Regions from separate parts of the Cupriavidus sp. 01L415 genome, predicted to be linked through region 2. Evidence: predicted binding sites of a transcription regulator. Region 2 holds the regulator's gene; each other region holds the start of a gene.
The links. The regulator FNR, encoded in region 2, switches genes on or off when oxygen is low (the NO sensors DNR and NnrR bind a similar motif). The targets are predictions, from matches to a motif close to TTGATNNNNATCAA.
Positions count from the first base shown of each region.

Region 1: AC1DOX_RS26030 (universal stress protein) is a predicted target of FNR. The motif match lies at 1,965-1,978, and genes of this name have one in related genera.
Region 3: AC1DOX_RS18655 (DUF3079 domain-containing protein) is a predicted target of FNR. The motif match lies at 2,816-2,829, and genes of this name have one in related genera.
Region 4: AC1DOX_RS29005 (oxygen-binding di-iron domain-containing protein) is a predicted target of FNR. The motif match lies at 2,545-2,558, and genes of this name have one in related genera.

Region 1 covers NZ_JBFTSP010000029.1:13,796-18,832, forward strand. The annotation lists gene yddG (aromatic amino acid DMT transporter YddG) at 1-915, shown strand, start outside; gene AC1DOX_RS26025 (hypothetical protein) at 912-1,160, opposite strand; gene AC1DOX_RS26030 (universal stress protein) at 1,416-1,871, opposite strand; gene AC1DOX_RS26035 (chromate resistance protein ChrB domain-containing protein) at 2,083-3,045, shown strand; gene AC1DOX_RS26040 (chromate transporter) at 3,070-4,275, shown strand; gene AC1DOX_RS26045 (MFS transporter) at 4,303-5,037, shown strand, end outside.
Region 2 covers NZ_JBFTSP010000002.1:176,219-181,255, reverse strand. The annotation lists gene rluB (23S rRNA pseudouridine(2605) synthase RluB) at 1-225, opposite strand, end outside; gene scpB (SMC-Scp complex subunit ScpB) at 254-1,264, opposite strand; gene AC1DOX_RS06110 (sulfite exporter TauE/SafE family protein) at 1,866-2,627, opposite strand; gene fnr (fumarate/nitrate reduction transcriptional regulator Fnr) at 2,710-3,435, shown strand; gene AC1DOX_RS06100 (hypothetical protein) at 3,505-3,750, opposite strand; gene AC1DOX_RS06095 (hypothetical protein) at 3,747-3,977, opposite strand; gene ccoG (cytochrome c oxidase accessory protein CcoG) at 4,006-5,037, opposite strand, start outside.
Region 3 covers NZ_JBFTSP010000013.1:18,994-24,030, forward strand. The annotation lists gene fusA (elongation factor G) at 1-1,240, shown strand, start outside; gene tuf (elongation factor Tu) at 1,321-2,511, shown strand; partial or broken gene rpsJ (30S ribosomal protein S10) at 2,516-2,701, shown strand; gene AC1DOX_RS18655 (DUF3079 domain-containing protein) at 2,920-3,126, shown strand; gene rplC (50S ribosomal protein L3) at 3,409-4,053, shown strand; gene rplD (50S ribosomal protein L4) at 4,066-4,686, shown strand; gene rplW (50S ribosomal protein L23) at 4,683-4,997, shown strand; gene rplB (50S ribosomal protein L2) at 5,000-5,037, shown strand, end outside.
Region 4 covers NZ_JBFTSP010000042.1:10,422-15,458, reverse strand. The annotation lists gene AC1DOX_RS29020 (glutathione peroxidase) at 1-66, shown strand, start outside; gene AC1DOX_RS29015 (MFS transporter) at 92-1,363, opposite strand; gene AC1DOX_RS29010 (LysR family transcriptional regulator) at 1,516-2,451, shown strand; gene AC1DOX_RS29005 (oxygen-binding di-iron domain-containing protein) at 2,622-3,416, shown strand; gene gstA (glutathione transferase GstA) at 3,413-4,039, opposite strand; gene AC1DOX_RS28995 (aspartate/glutamate racemase family protein) at 4,173-4,910, opposite strand; gene hydA (dihydropyrimidinase) at 4,922-5,037, opposite strand, start outside.

The sequences.
Region 1 (5,037 bases), on a different contig from region 2:
AAGAGAAAAGCAACGCTGATTGGGCTGACCGCAGTTCTGCTATGGAGCTCGATCGTCGGCCTGATTCGTGGTGTGAGTGAGAGCTTCGGCGCCACCGGCGGCGCTGCCCTGATTTATACAGTCGGCGCCATATTGCTGTCTTTCACCGTCGGGCTCACGAAGGTTCGGCAATTCTCCGGGCGATATCTGTTCTGGGGCAGCATCCTGTTCGTTGTCTACGAGCTTTGTCTGTCCCTGTCTATCGGCTATGCGAACAGCGGCAGGCAAGCCATTGAGGTTGGGATGGTTAACTATCTGTGGCCGAGCTTTACGATGCTGGCCGCCATTGTGTTCAACCAGCAGAAGTCCAATCTGCTGATCGTGCCGGGCTTCGCGGTAGCCGTTGTCGGAATCTGCCTTGTACTCGGCGGAGATCAGGGCCTGGACATCGCAGGCATGGTCGGGAATATCAAAACGAATCCGCTCAGCTATGGACTAGCCTTCTTTGGTGCGTTGATCTGGGCAGCCTATTGCACCGTCACCAGCAGGATGGCTGGCGGCAAAAATGGCATCACGCTGTTCTTCACATTGACGGCGCTGGCATTGTGGCTGAAGTACTTCACGACGGAAGACGGCGCGATGGGAATGAGCTACCACGGGATCATCTATCTCGCGATGGCAGCGTCAGCCATGGGGTTCGGCTATGCCGCATGGAATGTGGGCATTCTGCATGGGAACGTGACCATTCTTGCCGGCGCGTCGTATTTCATCCCCGTGCTGTCCGCGGCCCTGGCGGCCGCGCTATTGCAAGCACCGCTTTCGCTCGCATTCTGGAAGGGCGCCGCCATGGTTTGCGCCGGCTCCATTCTTTGCTGGTTTGCGACACGAGGGCAGAGTACGAAGCCAGCGCCGTCAGCACGTTCTCGCCAGAGTTAGCGGCCCCGGCCGATCGAACGGAGCAAGCGCTCGCCGTCCGTGGTGATCCGTATCGCGTTGCGCTCGGCGCTCCGGGATTCAAGACGGACCAATTGGCGTTCGACCAGGGTGCCGATATCGGCAGGGTCCAGTTCCCCGTGCCGCTCCGAGTTGCTGAGAATCAGCAAGGCTGCGAATTCATGAGGACTTAGCATCTCGATTGCCCCTTGTGTTGCGTTGCCTGGCGTGGCTTGCGGCGCGGGCATGTGCATGCCGCGGTGGCCGCTCGTCTCCGAATCTTCTAGTTCGTTAAACGACTATAGTCACGCCGCCGGCGGCTGCGGGGGCCGAGACAGGCCGGGTTGAGCAGGGTCAATTTGTGATGTGGCGGCCGTCGCTGGTCAACTCGTCTGCGTTGGGAGAATTCGCAGGAGGGAGACGCAAGAAGACGCGCCGATGCGATCAGGCACCGGCACGTCAGGAACAAAGAGACCCGCGCGAGGCAGGATTGGCCGCGCAGCCTAATCCGCGCGTTCGGAGCGCACCAGTAATACGGGCTTGTTGGTCTTCGCGATCACCCCTTCCGAGACGCTGCCCATGATCAGCCGCTTCATGCCGCGCCGGCCATGCGTACCCATGACGATGAGATCGGCGCTCCATTCGTCCGCCTGGGCGACGATCGTCGAGGAGATCTGCCCGGGCGCAACGGGCCTCTCGATCAGTTCGGTGATGCAGCGGATTCCGGCCTCGTTCAGTTTCCGCGCCGCCGAGGCCAGCGCCTGCTGCCCGACGCTGATCAAGCCGCGCAGCACGTCGTTGGGGTCGATATAGCTCGTTTCGAAGAACAGATCGCTGTCGTCCACGACAAAGATGGCCTTCACCTCGGCATTCGTGGCCCTGGCCATGTACTGCGCCTGCGAGAGGGCGAGTTCCGAAGAGGGGCCGCCGTCAACGGCGAGAAGGATGCGCTGGTACATGAGAGTGTCCTCTGTCTGGATCGGGGGGCGGATGCGGTCGAAAACCTGAGAGGCATCCTTGATCTCAGGGTAGGCCGTTCGGGCGCGCCGCGTTTGCGTTACGTCAAACGGGCATAGCCGTCCGGGTCAGAACAACAAATGATGTATGAGGCATATATGTAGAGATCGCTACAGCATTGAAGATTAGTCTATGGGTTCCTATGATGTGCCCATGACCCCCGCCTCCGATGCCTGGAACCTGCTGATCGTCAGCCTGCCGACCTCCGGCGCCACCGCGCGCATGCGGATCTGGCGCGCCCTCAGAAACCTCGGCTGCGCCGCGCTGCGCGACGGCGCCTACCTGTTGCCGGCAGGTCAGGAGCACGTGGCACAGCTACGCAAGCTGGCCGACGAAACGCTGCAGGAAGGCGGTCAAGCCTGGCTGTTGCATGTGAGCGCCCATGATCCGGACGAGGCCGCTGCCTACCGTGACCTGTTTGACCGGGGGGCCGACTACGGTGAACTGCTGGCGGCACTCTCGGAATCCCGCGCCACCCTGGCCCGGCTGAACGGGACCGAACTGAGCCGCCTGCTGCGCCGGCACGGGCGGGTGTATGAATCCATTCGGCATATCGACTTTTTTCCCAATGAGGCATCGGCCCGTGCCGAGGCGCAGTGGCAGGACTTCGCCGGCGCCATCGAGACCCTTCAATCCCCCGGGGAACCGCATCCGCTGGCGGACGGCATCGCCCGACGGGATCCGATGCAGTATCAGGGCCGATTGTGGGCAACACGCCGCCGCCTGTGGGTGGACCGCGTGGCCAGTGCCTGGCTGATCCAGCGATTTATCGACCCGCATGCCCGTTTCGTGTGGCTCGACACGCCGGCCGATTGCCCGGCCGACGCGCTCGGCTTTGACTTCGACGGCGCCACGTTCACACACGTCGGCGACCGTGTTTCCTTCGAGGTGTTGCTGGCGAGCTTCGGCCTGGAAACAGACCGCGGCCTGCGCCGCCTGGGCGCGATGGTGCATTCGCTCGATGTCGGCGGCGTGGCGGTGCCGGAAGCCAGCGGCTTTGAAGCCATGCTGGCGGGGGCTCGCGAACGGCTGGCCCACGATGACGCGCTGCTGGCCGAGACGGGACAGGTGCTCGACTCCCTGTATACCCATTTCTCCGCAAGCGGAAGACCCTGATTCGACCGTTTTCAAGGAACATCTATGTCCGACACGCAGCAAGCCGGTCTTCCCCAGGTGCCGACCGCCGAGCAGCCTGGCTACACGCTCTGGCACCTCGTGCTCTATTTCATTCGTCTTGGGACGTTCGGCTTCGGCGGCCCGGTGGCGCTGACGGGCTACATGCACCGCGACCTGGTGGACCGGCGCCAATGGATCACGGATGCCGACTACAAGGAAGGGCTGGCCCTCGCGCAACTGGCGCCCGGACCTCTGGCTGCCCAGCTCGCGATCTATCTGGGCTACGTGCATTACCGCATTCGTGGCGCCACCCTTGTCGGAATCGGCTTTGTGCTGCCATCGTTCCTGATGGTCATCGCACTGGGCTGGGCCTATGTCCGCCTCGGTGGATTGTCGTGGATGCAGGCGGTGTTCTATGGCGTGGGCGCGGCTGTCATCGGCATCATCGCGATCAGCGCCTGGAAGCTCACCATGAAGAGCGTGGGCAAAGACAAGCTGCTTTGGGCGATTTACCTGATCCTTGTCGCCGTGACGGTTATCACCGAATCGGAGGTAGCGTGGCTGTTCCTTGCGGCCGGCTTCGTGAACTGGTTCTGGCGCGCGCCGCCCAGGTGGCTGCAACAGGGCGGCGGGGTCAACGCGCTGGCCGCCGTTCAGTTGCCAGCGGCCGGCGGCATGTTCAGCACGATGGACTGGCCGCTGCTGACGCAGATCGGCGTGTTCTTTGCCAAGGCGGGGGCGTTCGTGTTCGGGTCGGGCCTGGCCATCGTGCCCTTCCTCTACGGCGGCGTTGTCACGGATTTCCACTGGCTGAACGACAAGCAGTTTGTCGATGCGGTAGCCGTGGCGATGATCACGCCCGGGCCTGTGGTGATCACCGTTGGCTTCATCGGCTACCTGGTCGCCGGTCTGCCGGGCGCTTGTGTTGCGGCGCTGGCGACATTCCTGCCGTGCTACCTGTTCACCATCCTGCCTGCGCCGTACTTCAAGAAGTACGGCAAGCTGCCCGCCATCCTTGCCTTTGTCGATGGCGTCACCGCGGCCGCGGTCGGCGCCATCACCGGTGCGGTGATCGTGCTGGCCAAGCGTTCCATTGTCGATGTGCCGACGATATTGCTTGCCCTCGGCACCGCGGCACTGCTGCTCAGGTTCAGAAAGTTGCCGGAGCCCGTCATCGTCGCCGGGGCGGCGCTGATCGGACTGGCTGTATATCCGTTGCTGCATCACTAGGCTGGCAAGCGCCGGCGCGACATCATGATGCGACGCCCCCACACGGATCCGATTGCCGCCCCGGGCCACGACTGGTTCGCGCGGCTCGTCTTGCCCGCCGGCGTTCGCCCGGACGCCTTGCTGCTGCTCGTCGGGCGTGCGCTACGCGGTGTCTGCGACGGCTTTACTGCGGTGCTGTTGCCAGCGTACCTGCTCGCGCTTGGCTTCGGCCCGTTGGCCGTCGGCATCATCAGCAGTGCCACGCTTGTGGGTTCGGCGCTGGCGACGATCCTGGTCGGCGTTGCCGGCCATCGCTACCCGCAGCGCCGCATGCTGATGCTTGCGGCGTGCATGATGGCAGCAACCGGCATGGGCTTTGCCGGACTCTCATCGCTGTGGCCGCTCTTGCTTGTCGCCTTTGTCGGCACGCTCAATCCTGGCTCCGGCGATGTCAGCCTGTTCCTGCCGCTGGAGCTGGCACGGCTGGCGGACTCTGCCACCCCTGCATCCCGGACGGCATTGTTCGCGCGCTACAGCCTGGTCGGCGGACTATCCGCTGCATTGGGAGCGCTGGCGGCGGCGTTGCCCGATCTGCTGGTGCTCCGTGCAGGCCTGTCATCCCTCACCGCCATGCGGGCGATGTTCGTCGTCTACGCGCTGACCGGCGCCGCGCTCTGGTTTCTCTATCTCCGGCTGCCAGCTCCTGATCAGCACGCAACGCCTGCGACGACGCCCCTCGGCCCATCGCGCGGGATTGTGATTCGCCTCGCGCTGCTTTTCAGC
Region 2 (5,037 bases):
CTGGGGAGTATCGCCACCTTCCGCCGGCACTGTGCCGTCGGTTTCGGCACGTCCCGACTCGCGGTCCTGGGCGCCTTGGCGGCGCGACGCAACGAGATTGCGCAGGCCACGACGAAGCCCCTTGCGGCGCGGCGCGCCATCAGCACCGTTGCCCGCGTCGGGGGCAGCGCCGGTATCGCCCGGCCCGTCCGGTTGGCGGACGTCTTGCTCAGCGGAATCAGACAAAGTATTCACTATTGATATTGCATGTTGTTCAGTTGGACACGCGCTCGTCGTCCTCGGTGGGATGCGGTACATTGCCGTCCCGGACTGAACCATCGTCGTCTTCTTGCATGGAAGACAAGGTGTCCACGTGGAAGCCGTTGGCTTGCGCCAGCGGCGCGTCGTCGTCTTGCTCGCCATCGGCGGGCAACTGCGCAACGCTGTTGTCGTTCTGGTTGTGTTCGTCGCTGGGGCCGCTGACGCCCATCGCCACCTGCGCCCCCTCTTCCGACCCAGTGAATTCAGCGGATTCGACTGACTCAGCGGATTCACTTGGCTCAGCCGGCTCGCCGGTGAGCGCCTCTGCGGATTCAGAGGCCATGCCGGCCTCGACCAGATCCGCCGCGCCCGCACCAGGCGCACCAGAACCCGGCGCAGCGCCCGTCAGCGCCTCGGCGAACGCTTCTTCGTCGCCAGTCTGCGGATTCGCCGTGGCGACTTCCTCGAAATCGATGGCCTGCTGATCCAGCAATGCAGCCTGGACCTGTGCCTGGGCATCCTCGAGCGGCGGCAGTTCATCGAGCGTTCGCAACCCCAGATCGTCGAGGAACGCCTTGGTCGTCGCATAGAGCGCCGGGCGGCCCGGCACATCACGGTGGCCAATGACCTCGATCCAGCTGCGATCCTCGAGCTTCTTGATGACGTCCGTACTCACCGTCACGCCGCGGATTTCCTCGATATCGCCTCGCGTCACCGGCTGGCGATAAGCAATAATGGCCAGCGTTTCCATCACGGCGCGAGAATACTTCGGCGGCTTCTCGGGATTCAGACGATCCAGGAACTCACGCATTTCGGGCCGGCTCTGGAAGCGCCAGCCGCTGGCCAGAGCCACCAGTTCCACGCCGCGCTGCTGCCAGTCCTGGCGCAGCTCTTCCAGGAGGACACGGATGGTATCGGCACCGACATCGTCGGCAAACAAGCGCCGCAGATCATTGACGCGCAAAGGTTCCTGCGCGCAGATCAGCGCGGTCTCGAGGACGATCTTCGCCTCTTGGGTATTCATGTGATTGCGTGCAGCCTGTCTTTGCACCTGCCCCAGGACGAATCCCTGAGCACTGGAGATTTCGGATACAGCGGTACGGATGCCACCGCCATCTCATCGCGCAGCCAACTCTCGCATGCTTACCGCATCGGAGCCGTGCACTTCGTTCATTGCATCGAGTTGCCGGGTCAGTCCGGCTGGAGATCGTCCGTTTCAGGCAGGCTTCGCCGGTCAACGGACCTCTTGCGTCGCGCCTTCTCCCTCTTGGGCGGACATTCGCCAGGACAACCAGATTGCCAAGGCGGCAAGAAAATAACGGATATTGGCCCGGACATGCTACGTCCTGAGCCAGCGCCACCGCTCCACAGCGCCGCCCGGCCTTTTGAACCAGATCTTTTGAACCGGATGAACTGTGGGGACGGGTCCGGCAATTCATGCCGCCGAGGACCCCAGGACTCGCACCCCAGATCAGGAGTGCCGCCCCGGCGACGCCACGAGCGTAATGCAGCGCAATACCGTGGTTCTCGCGATTGTATGGCATTTCCAGCCCGCCCCGCAACCCGCACCGAGCAGGCGCCATCAGTTCGTGGCGGATTTCACGAAGAGGTAGCCTCAGGTAGCCTCAGAGCACCATGCAGAATCCGATCTGATTCAGCGTATCCGGAAGCCAGAACGCCCGCGCAATACCGAGCAATCCAAAGGCCATTACGATCACCCCGGCAATCACCCTTACGGCGCGCCGGCGGGACAAGTGACGTAAATATCCCGACAACCCGGAGATAACTAGCAGATTCGGCAACGTACCCAGACCAAACGCGCCCATCACCAGCGCCCCTGATGCGGCGTTACCGGCCAGCAGCGCCAACGCGAGTGCCCCATAGACCATCCCGCATGGCACGATCCCCCACGCGAGCCCCATGCCGTAGCGACGCGCCAGCGGCCCGGGCCGTCGTCGCAAGCCCGCGGGCACGTGCGCGCCAATAACCCGGCAATGTCTTGTGATGTATTGCGCCCCACCTGTAGCAAGTTTCTCGACCCAGACAGCACGCGGCACCTTGCCACGCAACAACCAGAGCCCCGACAGCACCAGCAAGGCGCTTCCCAACGCATACAGCCATCGCTGCAGCGGCAGGTACTCCTGCTTCCACGCCGTTGCCCCCACCGCGCCCATCAGCGCGCCAAGCAGCATGTACGTCGTGAGACGTCCCGCGTGCATGACGAGCAGTTCGAAGACCCAACCACGCGGCGTTCGATGCACAACCGCAGGGACGCTTGCGAAGCCACGCTGTTCCGCCGCCATTGCAATGCCGCCACACATGGCAGCGCAATGCACGCCACCCAGCAAGGCCAGGGCAAAAACGCTAAAAAGCACACCAAATGGCAACTGTTCCTCGCTTCAGCGTCACATCACGCTGTAAAATGTATGAATCGCGCCCTCACCGCTTGCGCTTTACAACGAGCCTTAATTGCTTACTTCCATCCCCGTCACTGAAATGTCGCCCCGTTGCTCCACGTGTGCTATGGGCCAGATTTGCCTGCCCGTGGGGATGTCTCAGCAAGACCTCGCGAAAATAGACTCGCTTGTGCAGGAGCGTATTCGCGTACACAAAGGTGAGACGCTGTATCGCATGGGTGATCCGCTCAACGCTGTCTATGCCATTCGTTTCGGTACGCTGAAAACGCACGTCACGATGGAAGACGGACGATCCCAGATCACCGGGTTCCATCTGCCCGGCGAGGTTATTGGTCTGGACGGTCTCGGCGAGATGCAACACGCATCCGATGCCACCGCACTCGAAGATACCGAAGTCTGCGTGGTGCGCTTCGGCGACCTGCAGTCGTTATCGGGCCAACTGCCATCACTGCAACACCAGTTCCTGCGACTGATGAGCAAGGAAATCTCGCAGGACCAGGTCATGCTTCTCACGCTCGGTTCCATGCGGGCCGAAGAGCGGCTGGCGGCATTCCTCGTAAATCTGTCCGAACGCCTGTCAGCTCGAGGCTATTCGGCAAGCGAGTTCGTTCTGCGCATGAGCCGTGAGGAGATCGGCAGCTACCTGGGCCTCAAGCTCGAAACCGTCAGCCGCTTGTTCTCTCGTTTTGCGGAGGCCGGCCTGATCCAGATCCGCCAGCGTCACGTCAAACTCGTCGACATGGCAGGTATCAAGCAAGTCTACAGCCGCTCCTGCTAAGCCAATCCTATCGCAGACCAGAGGCCGCCTTCAGGGCGGCCTTTTTCGTGGTCCTCCAACTCGCTGCCGCTACTCCAGTTCGTCCGTGTCACTCAGCTTGGTCGGCATCGTGTACAACGTCAGTCCGCTCGACAACGCGCAAAACAGCCACGCCAGCAGAAACCCCACCGTATAGACCGCCAGGCGTGACACTTCTACGGGCTGCCCGAAAAAACTGAGATCACCGGGATCCACAACCGAGAAGACCATTGCCGTGGCCGCGCCGCCCACCAGGAACGCTGGCCATAGCACCCACATCAGCCAGCGCAATCTCATGGGCGTCCCCCAGTCGACGCTTCCGCACGGACGGCGGCAGGCACGCGTGGCCCATCGACTTTTTCGACTACCAGCCCGTGGCTCGCGGCCCCGCTGACGGGAGTATCCGCGTGCGTGCTCGCCAGCCAGATTGTCACACCGCAGCCGATCATCGCCAGCAACGGGCCGGACATCAGGAACCAAGGCCACGGCTCTTTCCACCAGGACTTGCTTTCTTTGGGTGTCATTCAGATCTCCTTGTCGACGATCACGACGTCACAGGTTCCGCGGCACGATGAAACTGGTGGATTGCCGGATATGCGCTCCCCCTTGCTCACCGCCCTCGCTGGTCACGGTGACGTCGATCTTGTGAGTGCCCTGCTTCGCGTCGTCAATCGGCACACGGATGCGAATCGGCAGCAGTCGGTTCGACGTGGGCGCCAGCGACTCCGCAGCGGTGTCGTACTCGACGGTCAGCCCCTTCAGGTCGGCGCTTTCAGCCTGCACACGAATGCGCATCGGCGCTTCCGTCGTGTTGATGATCTGCAGCCGGTACACATTTTCGATCCAGCGGCCCTCCACTTCACGACCAAGCGCACCTCGGTCCCGGATGATGTCCACCTTGAGCGGCGTGCGCATGGCCAACGATCCCACAAAGCCCGCCACCATCACCATCCAGATCAACGTGTAGATGATGGTCCGCGGCCGGAACAGTCTCTTGCGTGCATCAGTAATGGACAGCGACTTGCGCATGGCGTTTTCCGACGTATAGCGGATCAGTCCGCGCGGATACTCCATTTTGTCCATCACTTGGTTGCAGGCATCGATACATGCTCCGCAGCCGATGCACTCATACTGCAGACCATCGCGGATGTCGATGCCCGTCGGACACACCTGCACACAGATACTGCAGCCGACGCAATCACCAAGTCCCGCATCGTGTCGGTCCGTCTTGCGCGAACGGCTGCCGCGCGGCTCGCCACGACCCACGTCATAGGTGACGACGTAGGTATCGCGATCCACCATCACGCTTTGGAACCGCGCATAGGGGCACATGTACTTGCACACCTGTTCGCGCATGAATCCGGCGTTGCCCCAAGTGGCAAACGCATAGAACAGCATCCAGAACGCCTGCCAGGGGCCCAGCGTGAAGTTGAGAACCTCGCGTCCCAGTTCACGGATAGGTGCGAAGTAGCCGATGAACGTGAAGCCCGTCCACAAGGCAATCAGTATCCACAGTGTGTGCTTGGTAGCCTTGAGCCGGACCTTGCGCAGGCTCCATGGTTCGCCATCGAGCCGGATGCGTGC
Region 3 (5,037 bases), on a different contig from region 2:
CGACATTCCGCCGGTTACGGGCACGGACGAGGACGACAGCGAGAAGAAGCTCGAGCGCAAGGCTGACGACAACGAAAAGTTCTCGGCACTGGCGTTCAAGATCATGACCGACCCGTTCGTTGGTCAGCTGATCTTCTTCCGCGTCTACTCGGGCAAGATCAATTCGGGCGACACCGTGTACAACCCGGTCAAGAGCAAGAAGGAACGCCTCGGCCGTATTCTGCAGATGCATGCCAACCAGCGCGAAGAAATCAAGGAAGTGCTGGCCGGCGACATCGCCGCTGCAGTGGGTCTGAAGGACGCCACCACGGGCGACACGCTGTGCGATCCGGCTGCACCGATCGTGCTCGAGCGCATGGTGTTCCCGGAGCCGGTGATCTCGCAGGCCGTCGAGCCGAAGACCAAGGCTGACCAGGAAAAGATGGGCATCGCCCTGAACCGCCTGGCCGCTGAAGATCCGTCGTTCCGCGTGCGTACCGATGAAGAATCGGGTCAGACCATCATTTCGGGCATGGGCGAGCTCCACCTCGAAATTCTGGTCGACCGCATGAAGCGCGAATTCGGCGTGGAAGCCAACATCGGCGCGCCGCAGGTGGCCTACCGCGAAACCATTCGCAAGAAGGCCGAAGACGTCGAGGGCAAGTTCGTCAAGCAGTCGGGCGGCCGCGGCCAGTACGGTCACGCTGTGATCACGCTGGAACCGCAAGAGCAGGGCAAGGGCTTCGAGTTCATCGACGCCATCAAGGGCGGTGTGATTCCTCGCGAATACATCCCGGCGGTCGAAAAGGGTATCGTCGACACGCTGCCGACCGGTATCCTGGCTGGCTTCCCGGTGGTGGACGTGAAGGTCACGCTGACGTTCGGTTCGTACCACGACGTGGACTCGAACGAAAACGCGTTCCGCATGGCCGGCTCGATGGCTTTCAAGGAAGCCATGCGCAAGGCCAGCCCGGTTCTGCTCGAGCCGATGATGGCCGTGGAAGTGGAAACGCCGGAAGACTACACGGGTACCGTGATGGGCGACTTGTCGTCCCGCCGCGGCATCGTGCAGGGCATGGACGACATGGTGGGCGGCGGCAAGATCATCAAGGCCGAAGTCCCGCTGTCGGAAATGTTCGGTTATTCCACGTCGCTGCGCTCGGCCACGCAAGGCCGCGCCACGTACACCATGGAATTCAAGCACTACTCCGAGGCACCGAAGAACATCGCCGAAGCCGTGATGACGGCCAAGGGCAAGTAAAAAGACGCTTCACCGCCACGCATGACCTGCGTGGTGGTGCAAAGAATTGAATCAGACTGTATTCCATTAGGAGCTGAAACATGGCAAAGGAAAAGTTCGAGCGGACCAAGCCGCACGTGAACGTAGGTACGATTGGTCACGTTGACCACGGCAAGACGACGCTGACGGCAGCGATTGCCACGGTGCTGGCCTCGAAGTTCGGTGGCGCCGCCAAGAAGTACGACGAAATCGARGCAGCGCCGGAAGAAAAGGCACGCGGTATTACCATCAACACCGCGCACGTCGAGTACGAAACGGCCAACCGCCACTACGCGCACGTTGACTGCCCGGGCCACGCTGACTATGTGAAGAACATGATCACGGGTGCCGCCCAGATGGACGGCGCGATCCTGGTGTGCTCGGCCGCTGACGGCCCGATGCCGCAGACGCGTGAGCACATCCTGCTGGCCCGCCAGGTTGGCGTGCCGTACATCATCGTGTTCCTGAACAAGTGCGACATGGTGGATGACGCCGAGCTGCTCGAGCTCGTCGAAATGGAAGTGCGCGAACTCCTGTCGAAGTACGACTTCCCCGGCGACGACACCCCGATCATCAAGGGTTCGGCCAAGCTGGCGCTGGAAGGCGACAAGGGCGAGCTGGGCGAAGTGGCCATCATGAACCTGGCCGACGCGCTGGACACGTACATCCCGACGCCGGAGCGCGCTGTGGACGGCACGTTCCTGATGCCGGTGGAAGACGTGTTCTCGATCTCGGGTCGTGGCACGGTGGTGACCGGCCGTATCGAGCGTGGCGTGGTGAAGGTCGGTGAAGAAATCGAAATCGTGGGTATCCGCCCGACGGTGAAGACCACCTGCACCGGCGTGGAAATGTTCCGCAAGCTGCTGGATCAAGGTCAGGCTGGCGACAACGTGGGTCTGCTGCTGCGCGGCACGAAGCGCGAAGACGTGGAGCGCGGCCAGGTGCTGTGCAAGCCGGGTTCGATCAAGCCGCACACGCACTTCACCGGCGAGGTGTACATCCTGTCGAAGGACGAAGGCGGTCGTCACACGCCGTTCTTCAACAACTACCGCCCGCAGTTCTACTTCCGTACGACCGACGTGACGGGCTCGATCGAGCTGCCGAAGGACAAGGAAATGGTGATGCCGGGTGACAACGTGTCGATCACCGTCAAGCTGATCGCCCCGATCGCCATGGAAGAAGGTCTGCGCTTCGCTATCCGTGAAGGCGGCCGTACCGTCGGCGCCGGCGTCGTGGCAAAGATCCTCGACTAAGCAGTTGCCGACGCGCATTCAGCGCTTCGACATCCTGCGTTCGCCGCACGTCAACAAGACCAGCCGCGATCAGTTCGAGATCCGCACCCACCAGCGCCTGATGGACATCGTCGACCCGACGGACAAGACCGTTGACGCGCTGATGAAGCTGGATCTGCCGGCCGGCGTGGACGTCGAGATCAAGGTGTAAGGTGCTTCGGGCCGGGGTCTCCGGCTTGTTGCAGCAAGAAGACGGCGAACGTGAGTTCGCCGTTTTTGCTTTGGTGTGAGCCTGGTCGAAGTCGGTTGGGCGGGCATCACGAATTTGATCTGTGCCAAATCTCGTGCAATCGGACGAGTCGGGCGGCGGCGTCTAGGCTATACGTCGACGGGTGGGGCATGTGCCCGAACCTGTTTCAGCCGACCGCGATGGCAAAGAAGTTTCCTCTCCATCCCAAGCATCCCGAGCGCATCTGCTGGGGCTGCGATAAATATTGCCCGGCGGATGCCATGGGATGCGGCAATGGTTCGGGTCGCACGCAGCATCCGCTCGAATTACTCGGCGATGACTGGCTGGACTTCGGTGACTGGGGGCTGGAGGCGCCGGATCGCGCCGGCCCGAACGGCAGCGATTGACCGCCGCACGATTCCCGCTCACCGATTCGCACGCTATCTCGTGCATCGCACCGTGTTTATGCTGGAAACGCCGCAAAAAAACACGTGAGCGTGCACCGCAGAGGAAAAAGCGCATCGCATGTTGCCCTTTCCAAATTAGTGCGATATAGTGTAAGGCTACCCGTTTCTCCGGGTAGTGGGGACCGTTTTGGTCGTGCGCAATCTCTTTCGCGCAACCCGCACTCACACAGTTTTCGTGTATTAATCAGCCCCGGCCAATCGCAGCTGGGAATGGAGCAAACCATGAGCCTTGGCCTTGTAGGTCGCAAGGTTGGCATGACCCGTATTTTCACGGACGACGGTGATTCGATTCCCGTTACCGTGGTCGAGGTCGGCGACAACCGCGTGACGCAAATCAAGACGGACGAGACCGACGGTTACACCGCGGTTCAAGTCACCTTCGGCAGCCGGCGCGCAAGCCGCGTCACCAAGCCGCTGGCGGGTCACCTCGCCAAAGCCGGCGTGGAAGCCGGTGAAGTCATCAAAGAATTCCGCATCGATGCAGCCAAGGCTGCCGAGCTGCAAGCTGGCAGCTCGCTGTCTGTCGACCTGTTCCAGGTTGGTCAGAAAATCGACGTGCAGGGCGTGAGCATCGGTAAGGGCTACGCCGGTACCATCAAGCGCTACCACTTCGCATCGGGTCGTGCCAGCCACGGTAACTCGCGTTCGCACAACGTGCCGGGTTCCATCGGTATGGCGCAGGATCCGGGCCGTGTGTTCCCCGGCAAGCGCATGACGGGTCACCTGGGTGACGTCACCCGCACCGTCCAGAACCTGGAAATCGCCAAGATCGACGCAGAGCGCAAGCTCCTGCTGGTCAAGGGCGCCATCCCCGGTTCCAAGGGCGGCAAGGTCATCGTTACTCCGGCCGTCAAGGCCAAAGCTTAAGGAGCGCATGTAATGGAACTCAAGCTCCTCCAGGACAACGGTCAAATCGGCGCCGGCGTTGCCGCGTCGCCCGAAGTGTTCGGCCGTGACTACAACGAAGCCCTCGTTCACCAGATCGTAGTTGCTTACCAGGCCAACGCTCGTAGCGGCAACCGTAAGCAGAAGGATCGTGAAGAGGTCAAGCACACGACCAAGAAGCCTTGGCGCCAGAAGGGTACGGGCCGTGCTCGTGCCGGTATGTCTTCCTCGCCGCTGTGGCGCGGGGGCGGCCGTATCTTCCCGAATTCGCCGGAAGAGAACTTCAGCCAGAAGGTCAACAAGAAGATGTTCCGTGCCGGTATGCGCTCGATTTACTCGCAGCTCGCACGTGAAGGTCGTATCAATGTGGTGGACGGTTTCACCGTCGATGCGCCCAAGACCAAGCTCTTGGCCGACAAGTTCAAGGCCATGGGCCTGGACTCGGTGCTGATCATCACCGATAGCCTCGACGAAAATCTCTACCTGGCATCCCGCAACCTGCCGCACGTGGCTGTTGTGGAGCCGCGTCAGGCTGATCCGCTGTCGCTCGTGCACTACAAGAAAGTGCTGGTGACCAAGGCGGCTGTCGCGCAGATCGAGGAGTTGCTGAAATGACGCAAGTAGCCAAGAACGATCATCGTTTGATGCAGGTGCTGCTCGCGCCGGTGGTTTCCGAAAAGGCAACCCTGGTCGCCGACAAGAATGAACAGGTCGTGTTCGAAGTGGCTCGTGATGCCGACAAGGCAGAAGTGAAGGCCGCCGTCGAACTGCTGTTCAAGGTCGAGGTGCAGTCCGTTCAGATCCTGAACCAGAAGGGCAAGCAAAAGCGCTTTGGCCGCTTCATGGGCCGTCGCAACCACGTAAAGAAGGCTTACGTGTCGCTGAAGCCGGGTCAGGAAATCAATTTTGAAGCGGAGGCCAAGTAATCATGGCACTCGTCAAGACCAAGCCGACTTCCCCGGGCCG
Region 4 (5,037 bases), on a different contig from region 2:
AGCATGGTCAAGCCGGACGACAAGCAATTCGTCGCCAGGATCGAGCAACTGCTGAGCACGCGCTGACGGTCGACAGCTGAGTTCACCGCGTTCACGACGCGCGCGCCCGGCTTCCGTCGCCGCGCGCGTACCAGCCGTGCACGGCCATGGCGACGGCGACAAAGGCCGCGCCCGTCAGGCAGGCGCCCGCCCATCCCGCCACGGCCCACGCCAACCCACCGGCCAGCGCGCCGAGCGCACCACCCACAAAGAAGATTCCAACGAACAACCCGTTGAGTCGGCCGCGCGCCGCCGGGTCCAGCAGGTTGATTTCGCGTCGACCGAGCGTCTGGTCGGCCGTCACGCCGGCATCGATCAACGCCGCCGCCACCGCCAGCGCCCCCAGCGCCACGGCGCGGTGCGACATCAGCGATATGCCGAAACGCTCCGTCGCGGCGATGCCCGCCAGCACACAGGCCGCCAGGATGACCAGATGGCTGATCAGCGTGCCTGCACGCGTCAGGCCATGATCGCCGGCACGCCCGGCCAGCGGCGCCACGACAGCGCCCGTCGCCCCAGCCAGCGCAAACCATGCCAGTCCCTGGCTGTCGAGCGAAAACGGTGGCAGCGCCAGTCGTAGCCCCACGGCGGTCCAGAACGCGCTGAACGAGCCCATCGTCAGGCCCGCTGTCAGCGCATGACGCCGCAGCACGGGCTGGCGACGCAGCAAGTGCCACATCGATCCGATCAGGCTCGCATAGTCGTGGTCGCCCGCTGGCTGGCGGCGCGGCAGCCAGCGCAGCAACACCGCGGCCAGCGCCAGGTCCATGCCGGCCAGCATGGCATAGCAGGTACGCCAGCCACCGGCGCCGGCCAGCAGGCTGGCCATCGGGCGCGACAGCAGCACGCCGACCATCAGGCCGCTCATGACGTTGCCCACCGCGCGGCCGCGCGTGGCCTCGGGGGCCATCGACGCCGCCAGCGGCACCAGCATCTGGATCGCACAGGACGCCGCGCCTGCCGCGCAGGCCGCGAGCAGGAACACCGCGCCGGAACGCGCAGTGGCCGCCAGCGCCAGCATGGCTGCGCACACCAGTAAGGTGACCACGGCAAGGCGACGATTCTCAAAGATGTCCGCCAGCGGCACGACGAGCACGAGCCCCATCGCATAGCCGAGTTGCGGCAGCATCGGCACGAGGCCACGCCAGGCGGACGGCAAGGCGAGCGCATCGGCGATGGGCCCGGTCAGCGGCTGGGCGGCAAACAGGTTGATGACCATTACGCCGATGGCGGCGGCAAACAGCAGGGTCATCGGCGTGGTGAGCGTGGCGGGATGCGAGGGCGCGGAAGATGGTGCGCCGAGACCGGCGGCAGGCTGGGGCATTGTGGCTCCGGGGTCACGAAAAGCGGTCAGTCGTCGAGCCACCATGCTATGGACGGCAACACTATGCGGCAATTGAATTATTCGGATAATCTTTATGCGAGTTTGTTTGCAGATTTGCATGCGCGCCTACCCAGAGTCCACCGAGTCCCGCCATGAATACTCGCGATATCGAAGCCTTCATCGCCGTCGTGGAAGCCGGATCCATCGTCCGGGCTGCCGACCGCCTTCACCTGACGCAACCTGGCCTCACGCGTCGCGTGCAAAGCCTGGAGGCGCTGATCGGTGTAGCGCTGCTCGACCGTCATGCCAAGCCGCTGCGCCCGACGGCCGCCGGGCAGGAGGTCTACGAACTCGGTAAGCGTGTGCTGATGGCCACCGAGGACCTGATGGCGCGCGCTTCGCATCGTGCCGAGCCGGTGGGCGAGATGCGCATCGGCGTGCCGCCATTTCTTTCCGAGCTGGCACTGTCGTCGCCGGTGGATCAGTTGCGTGAGCGGTTTGGTCGCCTGACCGTCCGCGTGACCGCAGGCTGGTCGCCGGGCATCATCGAGCAACTCGAAAGCGGCCGGATCGATGTGGCGGCCGTTCTGCTGCCCGAGTACGTCGCGCTGCCGCCGGGCCTGACCGGGCGGGAGCTGGGGCGGCAACCGATGTGCGTGGTGGCCCCCAGGTCGATGACCTTTCCGGAGGCTGGCGTTACGTTGCGCGACCTCGCCACGCAGCCCTGGGTGCTGAACCAGGACGGCTGCGGCATGCGATCCGCGCTGAAGCGCGCACTGGAGACGGAGCGATTGCCTTTCGATGTCGCCGTGGAAGCGTTCGGCGCCGAGTTGCAGTTGTCGCTGGTCGCGCGCGGCGTCGGGATTGGCGTCGCGACCCCAGCAGGGCTTGCACGCAGCGTGCATCGCAGTGCGTTGCAGATTGTCCCCGTGCGCAACTTCGATGCGGCGCTGATTGCGTGGCTTGCTCACGCACCGCTGCCGCGCCGGCTGGTAGCGCCCGTGGAGCTGCTGTACACCGCGCTCAGGGAAGGGTGGTCCGCCGCATCGGATCCTGCGCAAGGCGATTCGGGTGTCGGCATCGCCTGATGCCGTGGCCGCAACGTCAAGCGATTCGACATCGACCGGCCTTCCGAAAACGGCACGTGGTTTGTAGAAAGCCGATTTCGTTCCCGCGCGCCCTTGATCTCCGTCAAGCGAGGGTGCCTCAGACCTTATTACTTTCGCCGCTTCATAGCAAAAAAGTGAAAGGGGGGATCATGGGCACCGTGTTGTACGAATCGGATGGGCACGTCTGCGTGGCATTCACCGACCTGGTGGAGGAAGAGCACGGCGAAGTCGTGCAGAGCAATCAGTTCCTGGTTGTGGATCACGGTCACGCCGCGCTGATCGACCCCGGCGGACAAATGACCTACAGCGAGCTCTACCTGACCATCAGCCGCTACTTTCCACCCAAGCAACTCGACTACGTCCTGGCCTCGCATGCGGACCCGGATATCGTGGCTTCGGTGGGACGCTGGCTGACGGCGTCGGATAGCCGCGTGCTGATCTCGCAGGTGTGGGCACGGTTTCTCCCGCATTTCTGTCAGGCCGGCAAGACCGAAGGCCGCATCGTGACGATTCCGGATGCCGGCATGGTCGTGCCTTTGGGGCAAAGTCATCTGCTGGCCGTGCCGGCGCATTTCCTCCATTCGGAAGGCAATTTCCAGTTCTACGACCCCGTCAGCAAGATCCTGTTTTCGGGTGACCTTGGCGCGGCGATGACGTCGGCGGCGGAGGCGGGCGGCGTGGTGACCGACTTCGATGCCCACGCAGAGCGCATGCTGCCGTTCCACGCGCGCTATATGAGCGGCAACCGCGCGTGCCGGTTGTGGGCTGCCATGGCGCGGACGATGGAGATCGACTGGATCGTGCCGCAGCACGGTCCGTCGTTCCGGGGCAGGGCGATGGTGACGCGCTTTATCGACTGGGTCGAGCAGCTCCAGTGTGGGCTGGACCTGCTCGAGCCCTCGCATTACCGCGTGCCGACGCATGATCGGCTGCAGCTCCGTTAGTCGCGTACCAGTCCCTCAGCACGCATCGCATCCTGCACGGCAGGGCGTGCCGCTACGCGCGACAGGTAATCCTGCAGCGATGGGTACGCATTCATCGGTACGTGCAGCAGCCGTGCCCAACTGGCGATCGTGAAGCAATACGCGTCCGCCACGGTGAACTGCTGGCCCATCAGGTACTCACGCGTGGCCAGGTGCTGGTCGATTTCGGCAAAGCGCTTGTGGATCTTCGCCTTGCATTCCTCGATCGTGCTGGCCGCGGTTTCCTTGTGCCAGAGCCACGGGCTGAAGACCTTGTGGAGTTCCGTGGAGATCAGCGTCAGCCAGCGCACCGCTTCGAGCCGTGCCTGGGTGCCCGCCTGGGGCAGCAGGTTGCGCGCGGGGACCTGGTCGGCGATGTACTGGAGCAGGGCGGAGGCCTCGGTGTGGCGCGAGCCGTCGTCCAGTTGCAGCAGCGGCACGTAGCCGCGCGGGTTGATCGCGTAGTAGTCGTTGGTGCCGTGCTCGGGCTCGGCCAGCGTGTGGTGGATCAGGTCGACCCGGGCGAGCGTGACGGGCAGGCCGGCTTCGCGCAGCGCGATATGAACGGCCAGTGAGCAGGCGGCAGGGGAGTAGTACAGCTTCATCGTCGAGGTCCTCGGACTGGAGGCGCGACGCGGGATGCGTCGCGCGGTGAAGCCAGTCTAGGCAGGGCGATGAGTGGCCACAATGCGTGGCCACGCACACGGCGTATGCAAAAGTGCAGACGTCAGGCGGGGGCTAGTCGAGCAGCTTCGCCAGCCCGGAAGGCAGGCCGCTGTTCGGCTTGCGCGGCGGCCGCGCAAAGCTGCCCTCTCGCGCGGAGCCCGGCTGCAGCGCGATCAGGGATTCACAATGCCGGATCGCGCTCGACACGCCATCGACCACTGGCACCGGGATCTTGCCTTTCAGCGACCGTGCCAGCCCGGCCAGCGGTGCGCCGGCCACGATGATCACGTCGGCGCCATCGTGCCGTACCGCCTCCAGCGCCATCTGCTCCAGCCGCGCCGAGTGATCCTCCTGCACGCTGCCGATGTCGCGCAATGGCTCCTGCAGGCTGCGTACGCTGGCGAGCCGCGACGTCAGCCCATTGGCCGCCACACATTCGCGATACCACGCCTCGATGCGATGCGAGATCGCGATGATCGAAAAGCGTTGCCCCAGCAGGCAGGCGCTCGCCAGTGCGGCCTCCGTCATGCCGACGACCGGCACATCGAACAGCTCTTTCAAGCCGGCGAGCCCGGGGTCGCCAAATGCAGCGACCACCAGTCCGTCGAACTCGCCTGCGTGCTCGGCGGCGACGCAGGCCGTGGCGTAGCCGCCGGTCAACGCCTCGAAGCGGGTTTCGATATACGCCACGCCAAACGGCGCGGTGGCCATCTTCAGCGCGGTGCCGGGCGAGATCGAGCGGCGCGCCTCGGCCTCGATCAGGTCCGTGACGCTCTGCGAGATATTGGGATTGACTACGAGAATACGCATGACGTCCCTCCTCAAACCAGCGACGGCGCGACGGCCGGCAGGAATCGCCCACGGCCCGGCGACGGCTCCATGTAGCGGCCATCCTCCACCAGCAGTTCTCCGCGCGACAGGCAGTGCACCGGCCAGC